Regions from separate parts of the Kocuria oxytropis genome, predicted to be linked through region 1. Evidence: riboswitches for the same ligand, from Rfam matches in the RefSeq annotation. Region 1 holds a riboswitch; each other region holds the start of a gene.
The links. A riboswitch is a leader RNA that binds a small molecule or an ion and turns the genes downstream of it on or off. The one in region 1 is predicted to bind cyclic di-AMP.
Positions count from the first base shown of each region.

Region 2: another riboswitch for cyclic di-AMP. It lies ahead of QYM41_RS15785 (C40 family peptidase); the one in region 1 lies ahead of QYM41_RS04255 (C40 family peptidase).
Region 3: another riboswitch for cyclic di-AMP. It lies ahead of QYM41_RS15370 (C40 family peptidase); the one in region 1 lies ahead of QYM41_RS04255 (C40 family peptidase).
Region 4: another riboswitch for cyclic di-AMP. It lies ahead of QYM41_RS13365 (NlpC/P60 family protein); the one in region 1 lies ahead of QYM41_RS04255 (C40 family peptidase).

Region 1 covers NZ_JAVFXA010000003.1:57,700-61,242, forward strand. The annotation lists gene serC (phosphoserine transaminase) at 1-615, opposite strand, end outside; gene QYM41_RS04250 (metal-dependent transcriptional regulator) at 847-1,533, shown strand; cyclic di-AMP (ydaO/yuaA leader) riboswitch at 1,942-2,091, shown strand; gene QYM41_RS04255 (C40 family peptidase) at 2,097-2,771, shown strand; gene QYM41_RS04260 (C40 family peptidase) at 3,042-3,543, shown strand, end outside.
Region 2 covers NZ_JAVFXA010000020.1:18,778-22,320, forward strand. The annotation lists gene QYM41_RS15775 (cation diffusion facilitator family transporter) at 1-255, opposite strand, end outside; gene QYM41_RS15780 (ArsR/SmtB family transcription factor) at 252-620, opposite strand; gene QYM41_RS15785 (C40 family peptidase) at 1,076-1,726, opposite strand; cyclic di-AMP (ydaO/yuaA leader) riboswitch at 1,732-1,885, opposite strand; gene QYM41_RS15790 (hypothetical protein) at 2,273-2,425, shown strand; gene QYM41_RS15795 (cation efflux transmembrane domain-containing protein) at 2,481-3,179, opposite strand; gene QYM41_RS15800 (ArsR/SmtB family transcription factor) at 3,176-3,508, opposite strand.
Region 3 covers NZ_JAVFXA010000018.1:39,640-43,182, forward strand. The annotation lists partial or broken gene QYM41_RS15365 (response regulator transcription factor) at 45-388, shown strand; cyclic di-AMP (ydaO/yuaA leader) riboswitch at 1,077-1,245, shown strand; gene QYM41_RS15370 (C40 family peptidase) at 1,252-1,893, shown strand; gene QYM41_RS15375 (DUF305 domain-containing protein) at 2,212-2,901, shown strand; gene QYM41_RS15380 (response regulator) at 3,471-3,543, shown strand, end outside.
Region 4 covers NZ_JAVFXA010000013.1:8,794-12,336, forward strand. The annotation lists gene QYM41_RS13360 (flavin-containing monooxygenase) at 1-852, shown strand, start outside; cyclic di-AMP (ydaO/yuaA leader) riboswitch at 1,417-1,602, shown strand; gene QYM41_RS13365 (NlpC/P60 family protein) at 1,608-2,108, shown strand; gene QYM41_RS13370 (pyridoxal phosphate-dependent aminotransferase) at 2,324-3,523, shown strand; gene QYM41_RS13375 (2-hydroxyacid dehydrogenase) at 3,520-3,543, shown strand, end outside.

The DNA of each region.
Region 1 (3,543 bases):
GAGTCCGCCGTCGGAGCCGAGGTTCTTCTGCGGGGAGAAGTAGTAGACGTCCGTGGCCGCCACGTCCGCGGCCATCCCCCCGGCCGCGGAGGTCGCGTCCACCAGCACCAGCGCGTCGTCGGCGATCCCGGCGGGCCGGGCCACGGGTGCCGCGACCCCGGTGGAGGTCTCGTTCTGGGGCCACGCGTAGACGTCCACCCCCTCCTCGGCCCGGGCCTGCGGCCGGGTGCCGGGGGCGGACTCCACGACCGAGGCGCCCTCCAGGAACGGGGCGGCACCGGTGGCCTGGGCGAACTTCGCCCCGAACTCCCCGAACACCAGGTGCTGGGCCTTCCGCTCGACGAGCCCGAAGGCGGCGGCGTCCCAGAAGGCCGTGGCCCCGCCCAGCCCCAGCAGCACCTCGTGGCCCTCGGGCAGGCCGAGGAACCGGGCGAGTCCCTCGCGCACCGAGGCCACCAGTTCCTGGACCGGCGCCTGGCGGTGCGAGGTGCCGAGCAGCGCGGACCCGGCCCGGGCGACGGCCTCGACCTGGGCCGGGCGGATCTTCGAGGGGCCGGCGCCGAACCGGCCGTCGAGGGGCAGCAGGTGCTGGGGGATGGTGACGTGTGCGGGCAACGGGCGCTCCCTGGGCAATGGTGGGCGGCGGGTGACGGGCGTCGGCGGGCGCGGCCGCCGGAGGGCGCTCGCGCTGGTCGCGCCCGCCGCCCATTCTGCCCCACGGGCGGCGGCGGGCGCGGCGGCCGGCTCCCTCCGCCGCCGGTGCGGGCCGCCCACTAAGCTCGTGCGGGAAGACCGGACCGGGCGGGATCCCCGGGGCCGGACGGCCGGACGAAGGATGACTGAGGCATGAGCGACCTGATCGACACCACGGAGATGTACCTGCGGACCGTGCTCGAGCTCGAGGAGGAGGGGATCACCCCGATGCGGGCCCGCATCGTGGAGCGTCTGGACCACTCGGGGCCCACGGTCTCGCAGACGGTGTCCAGGATGGAGCGGGACGGGCTGCTGACCATGGGCCCGGACCGGTCGCTGCTGCTCACCGAGGCGGGGCGGGAGCGGGCCGTGCAGGTCATGCGCAAGCACCGGCTGGCGGAGCGGCTGCTGGCGGACGTCATCGGCCTGGACCTGGCCCAGGTCCACGACGAGGCCTGCCGCTGGGAGCACGTCATGAGCGAGCAGGTCGAGCGGCGGCTCGTGGACCTGCTCCACAGTCCCCGTCACTCGCCGTACGGCACCCCGATCCCGGGTCTGGCCGCCCTGGGGGTCGAGGAGAGCCCCGCCGCGGCGCACCCCTCCCTGCTCGACGCCGCCCGCCGGCTGCCGGAGGAGGCCCACACCGTGGCCCTGCTGCCGGAGGTGGTCCAGGCGGACGCCGACCTGCTGGGCGTGCTGAGCGACGTGGGCGTGCTGACGGGCGCGGAGGTCAGGGCCCGGGTGGACGGTGAGCGCGTGCGCGTCGAGGTGCCGGCCACGGGCCGGTCCGCCGAGATCGACCTGCGCACCGCCGCGGCCATCCGCGTCCTCGCTCGCTGACCTGTCGCCGGAGGCCGCCGAGGGCACTCCGGGGGCGCTCCGGAGGGCACCCTCGAGGGGTCTCCGGCATGTCCGGGCGAGGGGGCGGACCGCAGTGTGGGGACGTTCACAAGCGACTTTCGGCCAGTCCGGCCCGGCGGGCCCGTCCGGGGCGCCGCACCCCCGGTGACGTGCGGATTCTCGGTCCTCCGAGGTGCGCTCCACAGAACGTCACGGATGGGAACTCATATCCGAGAAGAGATCAAAAGGGCATGATTCGGAGGCTGACCGTGTCCCGACCGTGATCGGCCGTGATCAAAACGTGACACTTCCGTAATCAATCATGTACTGTTCAACGCGTGCTGATCACTGGTCGGATCGGCGCCCACGGAGCACATCGCCGAATTCTGCCGGTGCCCCGTGGCCTCTTCACAGAAACTGCTTGGCAGAAGCGGGGGAACCACTTTCGGTCCCGGTGATCCGGGTCCTTGGGGTTAAGTCGTCAGAGCGCGTGCGCTCTGCGGCCGGGTGTCTCCCACCCGAATCCGACAGCTCACCTCGTAGGCAAAGGGAGGAACTCACCCATGTCGCTTTTCCAGCAGAACACTGCCCGCCACCGTGCCGAGAGCACCTCGCACGTCGTGCGCAACACCACCATCGCCGCCGCCGCCGGCGCCGCGATGATCGGCTCCATCGCTCCGGCGCAGGCCTACGCCCAGGCTCCCGTCGAGTCCGGTGCGGCCTACTCGGCCCCGGCCTCCGCCTCGCTGGCCGGTTACACCTCGTACACCTACCAGGCCCCGGTCGCCGCGCAGCCCGCCTACGAGGCCCCGGCCTACCAGGCCCCGGCCCCCGCCCCGGCTCCGCAGGCCGCCTCCACCGCGAGCGTGACCCCGCAGTCCACCGCCACCACCGCGATCGCCCCGGCGGCCGGCGGCATCGTGGGCACCGCGATGTCCGCCCAGGGTGCGGGCTACGTCTACGGCGGCACCGCCTACGGCGCCTGGGACTGCTCCGGCTTCACCCAGTGGGTGTTCGCGCAGAACGGCATCGACCTGCCCCGCACCACCTGGTCCCAGTTCGCCGCGGGCACCCCCACGGCCAACCCGCAGCCCGGTGACCTCGTCTCCCAGAACGGCGGCGCGCACGTCGGCATCTACATCGGCGCCGGCAAGATGATCTCCGCCCTCAACCCCACCCAGGGCACCCAGGTGCACTCCGTCAACGCCATGCAGCTGGACGGCTACTACACCTTCTGATCCGGCCCGCCGCCCGCGGGGACAACCCGCGGGCGGCGCCCGATCCTTTTCTCCCCCCCCCCACGGAGTTCCGCTCTCCCGGTTCTCCGTGCTCCCTGCTGTCCGACCGGACGGCCCCCTCCTCCGCTCGCCCGGCCGTCGTTCCCGATCCCGGAACACGGTCCTGCCGGACACCGGATCACCCCGAGCACCGCCCGGGGTGATCCGCGCTGTCTCCGCGTCCCTCCGGCAGACCGCCCCGGCCCCGCCAGAAAGCCGCCTGAACTCCTCATGACTCGTGACCTGTCCTCCCCGAACGGCATCGCCTCCCTCCTGAGCGGCAAGGCCCGCACGGTCGCCGCCGTCGCCGCGTTCTCCGGCCTCGCCGTCGCCACCACCGTCTCCGTGCAGGCCGCTCCGTCCCAGGACGCCTCCGCCGACGCCCCGCTGTCGGCCGTCGCGGCCGCCACCCCCACCGCGGCGCCCACCGTGTCTCTCGAGCCCGTCGCCCACGTGACGAAGGCCGAGAAGCCCGCGGAGAAGAAGACCGAGAAGAAGGCGGAGAAGAAGACCGAGAAGAAGGCGGAGCGGACGGTCGAGACCCCGGTCGTCGCGGCCGTGGCCGCCCCGGCCCCGAAGCCCGTGGCCGCCCCCGCCCCGGCCCCGGTGGTCGAGGCGCCGAAGCCGGTCGTGCAGGCCGCCCCGGCCCCGAAGCCCGCCCCTGCCCCGGCCCCGGTGGTCGAGGCGCCGAAGCCGGTCGTCCAGGCCGCCCCGGCCCCGAAGCCCGCCCCCG
Region 2 (3,543 bases), on a different contig from region 1:
GATCTCGGCGCGCTGGTACCCCCAGGTGCGTTTGTCCGTGGCCGGTTTCAGCGCCAGGGTCGCGGCGGTGAGGGCGATGAGCAGCCCGGCCGAGTCGGTGAACATGTGCCCGGCATCGGCCAGCAGCGCCAGGCTGCCCGAGACCACCGCACCGATGATCTCGGCGACCATAATCGTGGCGGTGATGGCGAACACCACTGCCAGTTTCCCCCTCCGCCCGGCGCCGGCGTGGGAATGATCGTGCTCGCCGCTCATACCGGAATCTCCTGGGTGGTGGCGTCATCGGCGAGGGCCTCGGCGGCGCACTCGGGTGTCCCGCACCGGCACACCGGTTCGACGGTGAGGATAGTGCCCAGCAGGTCCTCCAACGCGTGGGCCAGCTTGGGGTCCGAGAGTTCATAGCGCACGTTGCGCCCCACCGGCACGCCCACGACCAACCCGCAGTCGCGCAGACAGGCCAGGTGGTTGGACAGGATCTGCCGGCTCACCCCGATCCGGGCCGCCAGTTCCGAGGGCACCGCTGGGCCCTGCTGCAGCTGCAGCAGCACCGCGGCCCGGGTGGGATCGGCCAGTGCTTTGCCGAAACGGGACATCACCGCGACCGGGGACAAGATCCTCATCCAATAACCGTACAGCAGAATCTGTATCAAAGGAGATGAGGGGCTTCCCTTGATGATCGGGCAATGTCCAGCTCGTATTCATACGGTGAGGGCGGACGGGGGTGCCGTCCGCCACTGCGGCATCCCCGTCCCCCGAGCCATCGCTGCACCCTAAGGGCTCTCGCTCCAATGCCGAGGCGGAGCAGGATAAGCACTGCCCGCGTCCAGCGGAAGACAGGGCAAGGCCATGAGCACTCTCCGATCCTCTCCGCAGGACTGCTCCCCGTGTGCCGATTCGCTGGCGTGTGCACATCGACAGGATCGTGGCAATCGTTCGAGTCTGCGGCTACAGCTGCGGAGTGCACCCATGCGGTCCATCCGAGTGCACCCATGCGGTCCATCGACGATGATCCTGGCGGGGCACTCCGCACCTGACGGATGAGCCCACCGGCCGGCCTTCACCACATCGGCGAGACTCACCGGTAGGTGTAGTACCCGTCGACGGGCATGGCGTTGACGGAGTGGACGAAGGTGCCCTGGGTCGGGTTCAGCGCCGAGACCATCTTGCCGCCACCGATGTAGATGCCGATGTGGTTGCCGCCGTTCTGGGACACCAGGTCACCAGGCTGCGGGTTGGACGTCGGGGTGGCGGCGGCGATCTGCTGGAAGCTGGTGCGGGGGATGTCGATGCCGTTCTGGGCGTAGACCCAGCCGGTGAATCCGGAGCAGTCCCAGGCCCCGAAGGAGGTCCCGCCCCAGACGTAGCCGGTGCCCACGCCCTGCATGGCCGTGCCCACGATGCCGCCGGCGGCCGGGGCGATCTCGGTGATGGCGGTGGACTGCGGGCTCACGCTCGAGGTGGCGGCGCTCTGCTGCGGGGCCGGGGTCGGAGCGGCGGGCTGCGCGGCGACCGGGGCCGGGGTGGTGTAGGAGGCCAGGTTGGCCGTCGCCGATGCCGGAGCCGCATAGGAGGACCCGGAGGCGGCGGGGATCTCGGCGTAGGCCTGGGCCGGAGCGATGGAGCCCACCAGTGCGGCGCCGGCGGCGGCGACGACGGTGGTGGTACGCACGGCGCGCGAGGAGGTCTGGGCGCGGTGACGGGCAGTGTGCTGCTTGAAAAGCGACATGGGTGGATTCCTCCCTTTGCCTACGAGGTGAGCTGTCGGATGCGGGTGGGAGACACCCGGTCGCAGAACGCACGCGCTCTGAGACTTAACCCCAAGGCCCCGGTACACCGGGACCGGTAATGGTTCCCCCGCTTCTGCCAAGCGATTTCTCTTCAGGAACCCCGGGCACCGGCAGAACTCGGCGATGTGCCACGAGGGCGCCGACAGGATCAGTGGTCGGCACGCACTGAAGAGTACAAGGAGATTACGAAACAATCACAATCCGATTCGGGAATGTATAGAGATCGTAAAGAAGTGGTCAAGGCTTGATGAAGACCTGAATTGTTGTCGGCTTTTTCCTGTTAATTTCCCGAGAAAGGCGGGGCGCTCTGCGCTTTGAGTGAGGTGGCTTGTTGGTGCGTGGGCGCTGCGCGGGGAGTCGTCGCCCACACAGCGGTGGGGACAGGAGCCACTTCAAAAGGCGCGGCGGGTGGATCGAGAGCGAAGCCCGCGGCCATCCTGGGATATTTCGCGCTGCATCAAGCCCCGGAAATTTGGGCTCTGTCCATGCTCGCACTGACTGGCGGAACGTTAGCCAGCGTTGTGGTCGAGGAGATGCCCGACCAAGCCCACGAAGGCGACACCAGCGTGCCGGGACCGATCCTGCTCACCGGCGGAGTTGCGCTGTTCGCCGCGATCTCCGTCTACCTCGGTTCCTGAGAAGCCGTGCGCCCCGGCGTCCTCGTCTCGGGGCGCCGACGCGTGCCGACCGTGCTCAGTGGGCGCAGTTGGGACCGCATCCACCGCAGTGTGCACCGTCCTCGGCGGTGAGGACCGCAACGGGAGTGCAGCAGGCGTCTCCGCGCCAGGCCTCCAGCCCCTCCTTGACCGCCACGGCGGCGATCACCAGCGCAGCCAGCGGGTCGGCCCAGGACCAGCCCAGGGTGCTGTTGAGCACCAGGCCTACCAGCAGCACGGCGGAGAGGTAGGTGCACAGCAGGGTCTGCTTGGAATCGGCCACCGCAGAAGCGGAGCCCAGTTCCCGGCCGGTGCGGCGTTCGAACCAGGACAGGAACGGCATGATGAGCAGGCTCACCGCGGCCAGTCCGATGCCGACCGGGGAGTGTTCCGGCTCGGCGGCCCCGAGCAGGGCGCGGATCGCATCGACGGTGACGAAGGCGGCCAGGCCGAAGAAGGAGAACGCGATCACCCGCATCGCCACCTTTTCCCGTTGGTGCGGGTCCGGGGCGGCGAACTGCCACGCCACCGCCGCCGCGGAGAGGACCTCCACGATCGAGTCCAGGCCGAAGCCGATCAGCGCCGAGGAGGAGGCGATGGTGCCGGCGGTCAGGGCGATGACCGCCTCGAGCACGTTGTAGGTGATGGTGCCGGCCACGATCCAGCGCACCCTGCGGTGCAGCACCGCCCGGCGTGCATCGGTGATGGGCTTGGGGTCCAGGGTCAGGGAGGTCATGTGCAGGTGCATCCTTCCGGGGAGCAGCAGGTCGGGTCCACGGTGACCACCAGCTCCAGCAGGTCCCCCAGGGCGGCCCCGAGGCGGGGATCGGCCAGGGAGTACCAGGTGCTGCGCCCCTCGGCGGTGGAGGTCACCAGCCCGCACCCGCGCAGGCAGGCCAGCTGGTTGGACATCACCTGTTTGGACACGCCGAGGGTCTGCGCCAGTTCCGAGGGCCGGGCCGGGGCGTCTCGGAGGGCCAGCAGGATCCGGGTCCGGGTCCCGTCGGAGAGGGCATGGCCCAGCCGGGACAGGGCCGAAGTGTGGGTGTGGGTCACCGTGGTCATCCCCCTACGGTACAGGTTTCTGTGTACTGTTGAGG
Region 3 (3,543 bases), on a different contig from region 1:
ACCTTCGGCATGAAAGCCTCCCGGACCGAGGGGACACTGAAGTCATGCATCCTGGCACTGACGCGGCGGCCGGGCGGGTGCTGGTGGTGGACGACGAAAAGCCCCTGGCGCAGATGGTCGCCACCGCCCACACCGGGCCCGGCGCGGTGGAGGCCGCCCGCAGCCGGAGCGTTGATGTGGTGGTGCTGGATCTGGGGTTGCCCGGGCTGGACGGGATCGAGGTGTGCCGCAGGATCGGGGGGTCTCCCAGTGCTACGTGCTGATGCTCACCGCCCGCGGGGACGAAGACGACTAACTGGCCGGCCTGACCGCCGGGGCTGATGACTACATCACCAAGCCCTTCAGCGTGGGCGAGCTCGTCGCGAGAGTGGCCGCGGTGCTGCGCCGGTCCCGAACCACCGTGACTACCGTGGAGCCGGCCCGAGTGTTCGGGGACCAGACCGTCGATCTCACGGCCCACGAGGCGCGGGTGGATGGGGAGCCGGTCTCGAGCATCGAGGTCACATGAGTCACGATCTGGCGCCTTCATCGAGGTCCCGGCCCCCAGCACCAGCCACAGACCCGGAATGGTTTAAAGATTCCGTGAAGAAAAGGGCCTTTTCCCGGCCGGGCCATGTTCGGATATGAAGATTTCATGAAGGAAATAGCTCATTCCCCTCAGGAAATGCTGGGTACTTTTGTGCAGAAATCCGATAAAAACCTTGTGGAACGCTGGACTTCGCCCGGGGGCCCGCCCCTCCCCGGACAGGACGCAGGCCGGTAGGGCCATGAGTGCAGAGGGGCTGCGGATCCCAGCCCCCAGCGCGCTCATCGGCGCGATGCCGCAGGTCAGGGCCTCCCCCGGCGGTCCCGATGAGTGGTGGCACCGGGAGGAAAGACAACTGGTGGCGCCACCACGCCGGAACGAATGTGCCCCCGGGTGTCGTGGACGACCCGCGGTTCGCCGACGACCGCGCGGAGTCGCTGCAAGCCTTTTCCCGGCACCACAAGGAATGTGACCTTTTCGTTATCCAGGCGCTAGTGTCCTCTGCGTGCCGTTGGCTGATCTCATCGGCTTCCCCGGGTGCTTCGCCGAATTCTGCCGGCAGCCGGGGTCCCCATCACAGAAATGACTTGGCAGAAGCGGGGGAACCATACCCGGTCCGCACCCGGACCTTGGGGTGAAGCCGCCGGAGCTGCAGGCTCAGCGGCCGGGTGCCTCCCACCCGAACCCGACAGCTCACCTCGTAGGCAAAAGGAGGACCCTCATTCATGGCTTTCTTCACGCGTAGCTCTGCCCGCCACCGCGCCCAGACCCCCTCGCACCTGGTGCGCACCACGACCCTGGCCGCCGCTGTCGGCGCGGCGGTGATCGGCTCCGTCGCCCCGGCTCAGGCCTATGCCGAAGCCCCCGCCACGACCGACACCGCATACTCGGCCCCCGCGACCTCCCCGACACCGGCCGCTTCCCAGTCCCCCGTCACCGTGCAGACGGCGAGCCAGCCGGACGCTCCGGCCGCTGGGCAGGCCACCTCGAGTCTCTCCCCCCAGTCCTCGGACATTTCCGAGATCTCCGCTGCGGCCGGCGGCATTGTCGGCACCGCGATGCAGGGTGTCGGCACCGGCTACGTCTGGGGCGGCACGGACTTCGGCGCCTGGGACTGCTCCGGGTTCACCCAGTGGGTCTACGCCCAGCAGGGCATCGACATCCCCCGCACCAGCCAGCAGCAGTGGGCGGCCGGCACCCCGACCACCGACCCGCAGCCCGGCGACCTCGTGGTCCAGAACGGCGGGGCCCACATCGGGATCTACCTCGGTGGCGGCAAGATGATCTCCGCGCTGAACCCCACCCAGGGCACCTTCGTGCACAGCGTGAATGCCATGCCGACGGTCGGCTACGTCACTTTCCGTTGAGCCAACACGCCGCCCGCCACGAATGCCACGCGTGGCGGGCGGCGTGTGTGCCCCCCATCTGACCAGCATCCGGGACCGGCCGGCCAGAACCGGAGATGCCTGCACCCGGCCAACGCCGGGGAACACCCCGATTTGGCCGCCTGACGGACCCGCTCTTGAAAGTTCAGTGAAGATCTACCGCCCAGCCCTCCCAACCCGGAGAAGCCAGCTGCGGCGGGGCTACCGTCAATGGATCGGCCCGCCTCGACCCGAGGCTGAGCAGAGCAAACACCACAATGTGCAGGCCCAGCACGGGCTGCTGCGAAAGAGAGTTTCTTCATGACGTCGACGATCAAGCACCTGGCCGCCGGGACGGCCCTGGCGCTGGCCCTCAGCGGTGCCGGAGCGACCGCGGCGGTCGCGTCCCCGACGCACCAGCCCGCCTCCGCCTCCGCGCAGACGGGCGCTGAGCGGCACATGAACCATGACCGCCACTTCGCCGTGATGATGGTCCCCCACCACCAGGGTGCCACCGACATGGCCGAGCTGGCCCTGCAGAAGTCCGAGCGCCCCGAGATCCGTGACCTGGCGGAGAAGATCATCGAGGCCCAGACCGAGGAGATCCAGCAGCTGGAAGCAGCGGCCCAGCGGCTGGCCGCCGGGAACACCCCGGGGCACCACCACCACGGCCACGGGCACCACCACGGACACGGCCACGGCCACCATGGCGGCCATGGTCAGAGCATGAATGCCGACATGCAGGGCGCCATGATGGGCGAGATGGACGGCATGGACGGCATGGACGGCATGAGCCTGGAGGAGCTGGCGAAACTGTCCGGGGACGAGTTCGACCAGGCTTTCCTCGAACAAATGATCGCCCACCACCAGATGGCTCTCGACATGGCCGAGATGGAGCTGCAGATGGGCACCGACCCCGAGCTGCGAGCCATGGCGGAGAAGATGATCGAGGACCAGCAGGTGGAGATCGAGCTCATGCAGGGCTGGTTGGAGGAGTGGTTCGCGGCCTGATCCAGGACCACGAGCTGAACCCCCACCGGCTGGAACGGGCCGCCACCGGGACGTCATGATCCCCGTCGACCCGTTCCAGCCGGTCCAGTGCGGTGATCCCCGACCCGGCACCCGATGGGCGCGCGCCCTTCGCACAGTCAGCGGCACCCCAAACGGTCACCGACCAACCGTAGGTTCGCCAGCGCCGCGTCCTCTTGCCTCAGGACACGGACCCCCTCGCCTGGGGTCCTGCTCCGCCAGCGCGCGCACCGTCACCGAGATGGCCAAGATGGCCGAGATGGCCGAGACCGCTGGAGCCCCCTCGCACGGTGGTGGTGGTCGGCTCCCGGCCGTGTCGTGTTTGTCCGGGCTCGTGGAGGGGCGACACGCGATCTTCTCCGTGCCCGATAACCATCTCCTCCGCCCGGGGCAGGAGATTGTTAGCCACAGCGACCACCGGTTCACCGGTGAGCCCGGCCACGACGAGTCCACCCCCTGTTTCGTTACCGAGGCCTCAGACACGGTCGCCCTGGGGCGCTGGGGCTCGCAGCACAGTGTTCATGTCACCGCGATCAGTACCGGGAGGACAGATGACGGATCCGCTCACCGGACGTGTGCTGGTGGTCGACGACGAGGTCGACCTCGCGCAGCTGATCGCGGACT
Region 4 (3,543 bases), on a different contig from region 1:
CCCAGCACCGCCTCCGCGCTGGAGACCGACCCGGCGGAGCAGCGCAAGGTCATGGAGGAGCACTGGACGCTGGGCGGGTTCCGCCTCGGGCAGTGCTTCTCGGACCTGGCGATCAGCAAGGAGGCCAACGACGTCGTGGCCCAGTACATCCGCGAGCGCATCGACGAGATCGTCGAGGACCCGCAGGTCGCGGAGCTGCTCAAGCCCTACGACCACCCCGTGGGCACCAAGCGGATCTGCGTGGACACCGACTACTACACGACGTTCAACCGGGAGAACGTCTCCCTGGTCGACGTCCGGTCCGCGCCGATCACCCGGCTGACCGAGCGGGGGCTGGCCACCACGGAGCAGGAGTACGAAGTCGACGCGATCGTCTTCGCCACCGGTTTCGACGCCATGACCGGGGCCCTGAGCCGGATCGACATCCGGGGCACCGAGGGGCTCGCCCTGGCCGAGAAGTGGGCCGCCGGCCCGCGGACCTACCTCGGGCTGGCCACCGCCGGGTTCCCGAACCTGTTCCTGGTCACCGGCCCCGGCAGCCCGTCGGTGCTCAGCAACATGGTGACCTCGATCGAGCAGCACGTCGACTGGATCACCGACCACATCCGCTACCTCGAGGACCAGGGCCTCACCCGCTCCGAGGCCTCCCCCGAGGCGGAGGACGCGTGGGTGCAGCACGTCAACGACGCCGCGGACATGACCCTGTTCCCGCAGGCGAACTCCTGGTACCTGGGTGCCAACGTGCCCGGCAAGCCGCGGGTGTTCATGCCCTACGTGGGCGGGGTCGGCGCCTACCGCGCCAAGTGCGACGAGGTCGCCTCCCGGCAGTACGAGGGCTTCAGCGTCGCCTGACCGGTTGAACAGCCGAACGGAGGGCTCCGGTGCCGCGGCACCGGAGCCCTCCGCATGCCGGCAGGCCGGGGCTCCGGGGCGCATCCCCTCCTCGGCAGCCTGGTGCTCGGAGGACGCCAGGAGAGCGAGATCGACGCGCCGGAAACGCATTTCTTTCTTTTTGCGAATTCCTGACAGGACAACGGAGATCGCCGGAGGAGGTTGTTTTCCCGACCCAGGAGGAAGGGGCCGATCCCGTCGGCGATCTAATGTTCTGTGGACCTTTCCCGGCAAACAGTCACACCCTGCCACGGGTGCCGCCACCCGGCACTAGACCCCGGACAGGGGCATGCTTGCCCATCGGCATGACTCGGGCAGAGCCCCAGGTCAAGCCCACTTTCGTCTCGAGCTGAGCCTCCCGGGGGATTCCCTTGGGCACGCCTCATCGGACCACGGCGTCCGGGCGCGGAGGTGCAATGCCAGATCAGCACCAAAGCCGAGACGCGCCCGTGATCTAAACGTGACTTTCCCGTTATTTTTCGGTTAGTGTTCTCTCCGTGCTCATCGCATTAACGATCGGCATCTCCGTGCACATCGCCGAATTCTGCCGGTGCCCGGGGCCCCCAGACACATCGCTCGGCAGAAGCGGGGGAACCAGAAACGGTCCCTCCCCCGGGACCTAGGGGTTAAGTCGTCGGGGCCCCCACCCTGACGACCGGGTGTCTCCCACCCGCATCCAACAGCTCACCTCGCAGGCAAGAGGGAGGACATCACTCATGCCCGTTTTCCAGTCCCGCACGCCCCGCCATCGCGCCCAGAGCCCGTTCCGCCTCGGGCGCACCGCCATCCTGGCGGTCGCCGGCGGCGCCTTGGCGCTCAGCAGCGTGGCCCCGGCCCAGGCCGCCCCCGTCGCAGCCCCCCAGCAGGTCCTCAGCACCCAGTCCCAGGCCGGCAAGGCCGCAACCATCGCCGCCGCGGCGCGGAACCAGCTCGGCGTGCGGCAGGACTGCACCGCCCTGGTCACCAAGGCCCTGCGCGCGGCCGGGGTCAAGCACCACGGGTGGCCGGACTCCTACCTGAAGCTCGGCACGCGGGTCTCCGCCGCGCAGGCCCGGCCCGGCGACCTGGTCTACTACGCCAACGGCGGCATGGGCTTCGCCCACATCGCCGTGTACATCGGCGGCGGCAAGGCCGTCCACGGCGGCTGGAACGGCAACCAGACGGTCATCCAGACCGTCAACGTCGGCTCCGGCCCCGTCTACCTCCGCGTGCACTGACACTCCACGCCTGATGCGGGTGTGCGGTTCCCGTCCCGACGGGAGCCGCACACCCGCATCCCATGCGGCCGGCCTCTGAGCGCGAAGAACCTAGCGGCGATGTCCACGGTGGAAATCCATCGGGGAACCACTCTTCCCAGGCTGATATATGAGTCGTATGCTCGGTGCGGGTCCGCCAGCGGATCAATCACCAACTCGACGAGGAGTGGAACAGCATGCGGGAACTCGCACACCGGCTCGACCGGCTGGGCACCGAAACCGCCTTCAGCGTCGCCCAGGCCGCCGCCGCCTGGAAGGCGAAGGGGAACCGCGTGTACCCCTTCCACCTCGGCGACATCAACATCCCGACGGCCCCGCACATCGTCGAGGCGATGGACCGGGCCATCGCCGACGGCTACACCGGCTACGGCCCCGGCCCCGGCATCCCGCAGCTGCGCGAGGCCCTCGCCGAGGACATCGGCTCGCGTCGTGGCATCGACCTCAGCCCCGAGAACATCGTGGTGATGACGGGCGGCAAGCCCGTCATCACCAAGTTCCTGCAGGCGGTCATGAACCCGGGCGAGGAGGTGCTCTACCCGAACCCCGGCTTCCCGATCTACGAGTCGCAGATCGAGTACCTCGGGGGCACGGCCGTGTCGTACCGCTACCTGCCCACGGAGGACGGCTTCGCGATCGACCTCGACCAGGTGCGTGCCTCGATCACCCCGAACACGGTCGCCATCATCTACAACGACCTGCAGAACCCCATCTCGGCCGAGTCGACGGCGGCCGAGCGCGAGGCCGTCGCGCAGCTCGCCCAGGAGCACGATCTCTGGGTGCTCTCCGACGAGGCCTACTTCGAGACCCGCTACGAGGGGGTCTCGAGCTCGATCGCCTCGCTGCCCGGCATGGCCGAGCGCACCGTCATCCTCTACACGTTCAGCAAGAAGTTCGCCATGACCGGCTCGCGCCTCGGCTGCGCCGTCGCGCCGCGTGAGATCGCCACGGTGCTCAGCACCCTCAACACCAACGACGAGTCCTGCACCACGCACTACGTGCAGTGGGCCGGCATCGAAGCGCTCCGCGGCACCCAGGAACCCGTGCAGCAGATGCTCGACGTCCTGCGCGAGCGCCGGGACGCCGCCTGCGAGCTCGTGAACGCCACCCCCGGCATGCACGTGGCCGTGCCGCAGTCGACGTTCTACCTGTTCCCCGACGTCACCGCCGCCATGGAGCGCATGGGGTACACGGCGGTCGGAGACTTCGCCACGGCGGCGCTGCACGAGACCGGCGTCTCCTTCTGCACGCGCGAGCACTTCGGCCGGCGCCAGCCGGGCGAAGACCGGCAGTACATCCGGCTCGCCTACTCGGGCATCGACGTCGCGGACATCCGCGACGGCCTCGGCCGCCTGTGCCAGTGGATCGAGTCGGCATGAGCCGGGTCGTCGTCACGGGG